Rhodobium gokarnense: one gene and its partner. The protein of the gene in region 2 binds, or shares a complex with, the protein of the main gene of each other region. Links are inferred from orthologs where the notes say so. Each region holds a gene or a part of one and is shown on either strand. Other genes may lie near its edges. The genes, in order: M2319_RS08675 and eno.

Region 1 (3,653 bases), on a different replicon or contig from region 2:
ACCGACCACGGGCGACGAGGGTGCGCGCGAGAATTTCCGCGTTGGCCTCAACGCGTTACGCGAACACCGACCGGCTCTCGGTCTCGCCCGTTCGACCAGCACCAACGGCTACAGGATCCGAAGGTTTTGCGCTTGCCGACGCCGGCAAATCGTCACAACGCACGGCAAGCGGGTTGATAGGTCGTGACCGGATTCCGGCGCGGCCACGATGCGGACGCCGCTAGACCAACAGCGGGTCAAACAAACACGAGGGGTCGCCAGCGCACGCCATGATGCATCACGCCACGGACAGTTTTGTGCGCGTGGTCGGGCGGCGCTCAGCCGGTCCGTGCGAGGCCGGCCGACTTCGTCGACGCCGACAGGGCTCGCGGCTCCTTTACCCCCATCCTGCCACAGACGGCATCGTCCCGGGAATCGCGGCGCATCAGCGCGCGTGGGGACCCCCGCACGATCGCCGTGGAGTTTTCGCCAAATGGCCAACAAAATGCTTATCGATGCCGCCCACCCGGAAGAGACCCGGGTCGTGGTGGTGCGTGGAAACCGGGTCGAGGAATTCGACTTCGAGGCCGCCAACCGCAAGCAACTGCGCGGCAACATCTATCTTGCCAAGGTAACGCGGGTCGAGCCGTCGCTGCAGGCGGCCTTCGTCGATTATGGCGGCAACCGCCACGGCTTCCTCGCCTTCAGTGAAATCCACCCGGACTACTACCAGATCCCGGTCGCTGACCGGCAGGCGCTTCTGGACGAGGAGGCCGCGGAAGAGGCCGCCGCCAAGGAAGAGGACGTCGAGGACGACGAGGCTTCCGCCGACGAGCACGGCGAAGACGCGGGCGACCACGACGATCCGGACGCCGACGACGAGGCCCATAACGACGCCGACGCGGACGACGAGGACGACTCCGACGAGGAGCCGGACCACGATGACGAGGATGGCGACGACGATGACGGCGACGAGCCGTCCGGGGACGACGACGCGCCCCGGGCGATGGCCGCATCGGCCGGTGACGGCGACACGGTGACCGCGGAGGCCGACGAGCTTTCCGACGATGGCGAGTCCGATGACGATGCCGGTGACGGGGAAAAGACCCAGCGTTCCAGCTCCCGCTCGCGCGGCCGGCGCCGCCGGCGCCCGTCGGGCCGCGACCGGGGCGGCGATCGCGACGACGACGACCAGGTCGAATCGGTCGGCGCCGAAGATGCCCTGGAAGAGGTGCCGCAGCGCGGCCTTCGCCGCCGCCGGCAGTACAAGATCCAGGAAGTGATCCGGCGTCGCCAGGTGCTGCTGGTCCAGGTCGTCAAGGAGGAGCGCGGCAACAAGGGCGCGGCGCTGACCACCTATCTGTCGCTCGCCGGGCGCTATTCCGTCCTGATGCCGAACACGGCGCGGGGCGGCGGCATTTCCCGCAAGATCACCAATCCGACCGACCGCAAGCGCCTGAAGAAGGTCGCCTCCGATCTCGCCGTGCCGGAGGGCATGGGCGTGATCCTGAGGACCGCCGGCGCCAGCCGCACCAAGTCGGAGATCAAGCGCGACTTCGAATATCTCCTCAGGCTGTGGGAGAACGTGCGCGACCTGACCCTGCAGTCCTCTGCGCCGTCGCTGGTCTATGAGGAAGGCAGCCTGATCAAGCGGTCGATCCGCGATCTCTACAACAAGGACATCGACGAGGTTTCCGTCTCCGGCGAGGAAGGCTACCGCGAGGCGAAAGACTTCATGCGCATGCTGATGCCGAGCCATTCCAAGCATGTGCAGCCCTATCGGGACGCAACGCCGCTGTTCACGAAGCACGGGGTCGAGGCGCAGCTCGATGCTATGTTCTCGCCCCAGGTGACACTGCCGTCGGGCGGCTACATCGTCATCAACCAGACCGAGGCGCTGGTCGCCATCGACGTCAACTCCGGCCGCGCGACCCGCGAGCACAATATCGAGGACACCGCGCTTGCCACCAACATGGAGGCGGCGTCCGAAGTGGCGCGGCAGCTCCGCCTGCGCGACCTTGCCGGCCTCATCGTCATCGACTTCATCGACATGGAGGAGAAGCGCAACAACCGGTCGGTCGAGCGCAAGCTCAAGGAATGCCTGAAGTCGGACCGGGCGCGCATCCAGGTCGGCCGCATCTCCCATTTCGGGCTGATGGAAATGTCGCGCCAGCGCATCCGCACCGGCGTCCTTGAAAGCTCCACCGAGGTCTGCCCGACCTGCCGCGGCACCGGCACGGTGCGCTCCACGGAGTCCGTTGCCCTGCACGTGCTTCGGGCGCTGGAAGACCACCTGATGCGCGGCGTCAAGCATCACCTCAGGATCCGCACCCGGACCGAGGTGGCGCTCTACATCCTCAACCAGAAGCGGCCGCACCTGGCCGACCTGGAAAGCCGCTTCGGCCTGACCGTTGCGGTCTTCGCCGACGAGATGATCAATGGCGAGCACTTCATCCTGGAGCGCGGCGATCCGATCGAGCGGGTCGAGCGGCCCGGCGTGGAGGCGATCGCGCCGGATCAGGTGCGCGCCGACGAAATCGACATGGAAGAGGACGAGGACGACAGCGAGACGGATACGGATACGGACGGCGACGAGAAGAAGTCGTCGAGCCGCCGCCGTCGCCGGCGGCCGCGCCGGCGCTCCTCGTCGGACCGGGACGGGTACGACCGGGACGGCTCCGAGACGTCCCAGCGGTCCGACGAGGGCGAGGACGAACTCGCCGCTTCCGACGACAGCGGCGACGACAACGGCGACGGCAATTCTTCCGACGGCGACGACGGCGACAACAAGCGCCGGCGCCGGCGCGGCCGCCGCGGCGGCCGCCGCAACCGCCGCAACCGCTCGGACAAGGACGACGCACGCGCCTCCGAGGGCGACGAGGACCGGCAGGACGGTTCCGATCAGGATGGCTCCGATCAGGACAACTCGGACGCCGATGGCGGCGACAGCTACGACAGCCAGCCGGTCGCCGAGGCTTCTGACGTCAGTCAGGGTTCCGGAGATGCCGGAGACGCGGCGGCGCCCGTTGCCGCAAATGACGATGATACGTCCGGTCCGGAAGAGGCAGCCGGCGGTGCGTCCGTCGCCGAGGAGACTTCGGAAACACCGGATGCCGGCGAGGCCGAGCCCGTTCGCGTCGAGGAGGCCGAAGACGTACCGGCCGCCGAAGCGCCGTCAGGGGACAACGATGCCGCAACGGGCGAGGAAGACGACACCGCGCCCGCGGCGGCGTCCGCCGATGGAGAGACTGACGAGACCGCTGGCGACGTTGCTGGCGAGACGCCGTCCGATGAGGCGGACGACGGTGAGGGCGAATCGGGCGGGACGAAGCGGTCCGGCTGGTGGCAGCGCCGCTCGTTCTTCTGATTTTCAGGGGCGTTCAGGCGCCACGCGGGCTTGACGGCGCAAGAGCGCCGTCTATCTGAGCCAGTTCTGGAGGCGGTCGCAGCCCTCTGCGATCGCCTCCGTCGTTCCGGCGAAGGAAAACCGCAGATAGTTGTGGCCGCCGAGCGGATCGAAATCGACGCCGGGCGAGGCGGCAACGCCCGCCTCAAGCAGCATCTTTTGCGCGAACTCCATGGAATCGTTGGAGAACTTCCGCACGCTGCCATACACGTAAAAGGCGCCGTCGACGGGTAGCAGCTCGTCGAAGCCGATCTGCGGCAGCCGGTCG
Region 2 (3,131 bases):
TTGATCCTGGAGACCGATCCGGAGCTGGCAGGGGCGCGGGGGGAAGCGCTGAGGATTCTGTTGTATTTGTTCGGGCGGGACGAAGCGGTGCGGTTGCTGCGGGCTGGGTGACATCCGCCCTCCTCGTCACCCCGGGCGAAGCGAAGCGGAGACCCGGGGCCTATTGCCCGTTTCTGTGCGGTGGCCCGCATCGGCTCTACGCAGAGCTTCGCCATCGCGGCCGCCAACGCTTCACCGAAACGGCATATCGTGCCGATGTGGGCAATAGGCCCCGGCTCGGGGGCCGGGGTGACGGGGAGAGGTTGGCGCGAGTTCGGAGTATCGGACACCCTCTGATTGTCTACGGCGTCGAGGCCCATTACCCTCGCCAAGTTTGGGAAGTGGAATCGAATGACGGGCGGCTGGGTCTACATTGTCACGAACCGCAAGCACGGAACGCTCTATGTGGGCGTCACAAGTGACATTCGCCGCCGAGCGGTCGAACACCGCGAGGGAGCATTCGACAGCTTCACCAAAAAACACGCGTTGCACCGGCTCGTCTGGATGGAACCGCACGAGACAATGCCAGAGGCGATCCGGCGCGAGAAATCGCTCAAGCGCTGGCAGCGTGCCTGGAAAATCCAGTTGATCGAGCAAAGAAACCCCGACTGGGACGATCTCTTTGAGACGCTGAATAGCTGACGGTCATGTGCATTCGGCGGCACGGCGTTGCTCGCGCGTCGCCCCCCTCTCCCCGTCACCCCGGGCGGAGCGAAGCGGAGACCCGGGGCCTATTGCCCGTCACAACGCAGTAGCCCCCATCGGTTGCCCGCATGACTTCGCTTGTCGGTCGGACCCGTTTTGCCGAGGTGCCATACCGTGTCGATGTGGGCAATAGGCCCCGGCTCGGGGGCCGGGGTGACGTCTGAGTTTGGGGCGAGCGGCAACACGAAAAAGCCGCGCCGTCCCGAAGGACGGCGCGGCCCGAATTAGCGCTATTGGCAGCGAAACGGCCGCCGGACTGTCAGAAGCTCACCCCCGACAACGGCACCGCCCAACCTCACCCCCTGAGGATCGACCGCCCGGCATAGACCGCCTGCGTATCCAGCTCTTCCTCGATCCGGAGCAGCTGATTGTACTTGGCCAGCCGGTCGGAGCGGGCGAGCGAGCCCGTTTTGATCTGGCCGCAATTGGTGGCCACCGCAAGGTCGGCGATGGTGTTGTCCTCGGTCTCGCCGGAGCGGTGGGACATGACCGCCGTGTAGGCGTTCTTGTGGGCCATCTCGACGGCCTGCAGGGTCTCGGTCAGCGAGCCGATCTGGTTGACCTTGATGAGGATGGAGTTGGCGACGCCACGGTCGATGCCCTGCTTCAGGCGCGTGACGTTGGTGACGAACAGGTCGTCGCCGACGAGCTGGCAGCGGTCGCCGATCGCCTCGGTGATGGCGGTCCAGCCCTCCCAGTCGTCCTCGGCCATGCCGTCCTCGATGGAGATGATCGGATATTTGCCGACGAGATCGGCATAGACGGCGGCCATCTCCTCCGGCCCGAGGATCTTGCCTTCGCCGTCGAGGTGGTACTTACCGTCCTTGAAGAACTCGGACGATGCCGGGTCGAGGGCGAGGAAGATGTCCTCGCCGGGCTTGTAGCCGGCGGTCTCGATCGCCTTCATGACGAAGTCGAGGGCTTCCTGGGCCGAGCCGAGATTGGGGGCGAAGCCGCCCTCGTCGCCGACATTGGTGTTGTGGCCGGCGTCCTTCAGGGCCTTCTTCAGGGTGTGGAAGATCTCCGCGCCGGCGCGCAGGCCCTCCGCGAAGGTGTCCATGCCGACCGGCATGATCATGAATTCCTGGAAGTCGATCGGGTTGTCGGCATGGACGCCGCCATTGACGATGTTCATCATCGGCACCGGCAGGGTGCGAGCCGAGGCGCCGCCGACATATTTGTAGAGCGGCAGGCCGGAGGCCTGGGCGGCGGCCTTGGCGACGGCGAGCGAGACGCCGAGGATGGCGTTGGCGCCGAAGCGGCCCTTGTTGTCCGTGCCGTCGAGCTCGCACATAACGTCGTCGATGCGGATCTGGTCTTCGGCATCGAGGCCGGTGACGGCGTCGTAGATGTCGTTGTTGACGGCGTCCACCGCCTTGGTCACGCCCTTGCCGAAATAGCGCTCGTCGCCGTCGCGCAGCTCGACCGCCTCGTGGGCGCCGGTGGAGGCGCCGGACGGTACCGCCGCGCGGCCCATGGAGCCGTCCTCCAGCACGACATCGACCTCGACCGTCGGATTGCCGCGGCTATCAAGAATTTCACGTCCCAGAATATCGATGATTGCGGTCATGACAGGGCCTTTCGGAGTGGGGGAAGAAATGTCGCGATCTGTCTAAAACGTTTCGCGGCGGTTGGGAACCGGATTGCGGCCGGGAATGCCGCATTGCGATCGGTTTTTTTGCGCCGCAGCGGGCGACGGGTCAGTCGGCTTTGGCGGCGAGTTGCAGGGCTGCGCCCACCGCCTCGAAATGCTTGTCCCAGCCATAGCGCTGGAAGCGCGCGACGCGCTCCATCTGGGTGGCGCGGCGGGGCGATTCCGGGTCGGCATAGTCGAGGATGACCTGGCGCCAGCCGATGCCGTCGAGCGGGTCGAGGTGCTCGGGAATCCCCTGCCCGACCTCGACCAGCGCCGGAATGTCGGAGGCGATCACCGGGACGCCGAGGGTCAGCGCCTCGGCGATCGGCAGGCCGAAGCCCTCGGCAAAGGACGGCATCAGGGCGGCTCTGGCGCCGTTAAGGAGCGCGACCAGCTCGTCGTCGGTGAGGTTGGAGGATTCCAGCACATGCCCCTTGATGCTGCGGCATCGCTCCAGCATGTCGATCGCCGCCTCGGCCTCCCAGCCGCGGCGGCCGACGACGATGAGCTTCGGCGCCCTCTCGCCGTGCTCCTCGACGATCTTGCGCCAGACCTTCAAGAGGAACAGGTGGTTCTTGCGCGCCTCGATGGTCGAGACGATGACGAAATAGGGATCGGCGCCGATCAGCCGGCCGAGCGGCTTGCGGCGGCCGAACTGCGGCTCCAGGCCGAGATGGGCCGGCACGACGTTGATCGGCCGCCCGTCGATATGGTCGCGCAGGCGCCGGCCGGTGTCGTGGGAATTGACGAT

What was found.
Region 1: the proteins of eno (region 2) and M2319_RS08675 are in contact, whole or in part, in a solved structure (PDB 2FYM), measured with the Escherichia coli proteins. The link is inferred for Rhodobium gokarnense from one-to-one orthologs.

The regions. Positions count from the first base shown.
Region 1 is NZ_JAOQNS010000004.1:221,698-225,350, forward strand. What follows is about bases 134-3,546. They hold M2319_RS08675 (ribonuclease E/G), read left to right. Parts: upstream 134-472; coding sequence 473-3,346; downstream 3,347-3,546. Other genes in these bases: M2319_RS08680 (pyridoxal phosphate-dependent aminotransferase), read right to left, coding at 3,398-3,546. Also shown: more of M2319_RS08680, read right to left, coding at 3,547-3,653. UniProt on the Escherichia coli protein: Endoribonuclease that plays a central role in RNA processing and decay. Required for the maturation of 5S and 16S rRNAs and the majority of tRNAs. Also involved in the degradation of most mRNAs.
Region 2 is NZ_JAOQNS010000014.1:82,341-85,471, reverse strand. Bases 178-3,068 are described here. They hold eno (phosphopyruvate hydratase), read right to left. Parts: upstream 2,315-3,068; coding sequence 1,040-2,314; downstream 178-1,039. Other genes in these bases: M2319_RS20615 (glycosyltransferase family 4 protein), read right to left, coding at 2,445-3,068; M2319_RS20625 (GIY-YIG nuclease family protein), read left to right, coding at 391-681. Also shown: ATP-dependent DNA helicase RecG, read left to right, coding at 1-111; more of M2319_RS20615, read right to left, coding at 3,069-3,131. UniProt on the Escherichia coli protein: Catalyzes the reversible conversion of 2-phosphoglycerate (2-PG) into phosphoenolpyruvate (PEP). It is essential for the degradation of carbohydrates via glycolysis.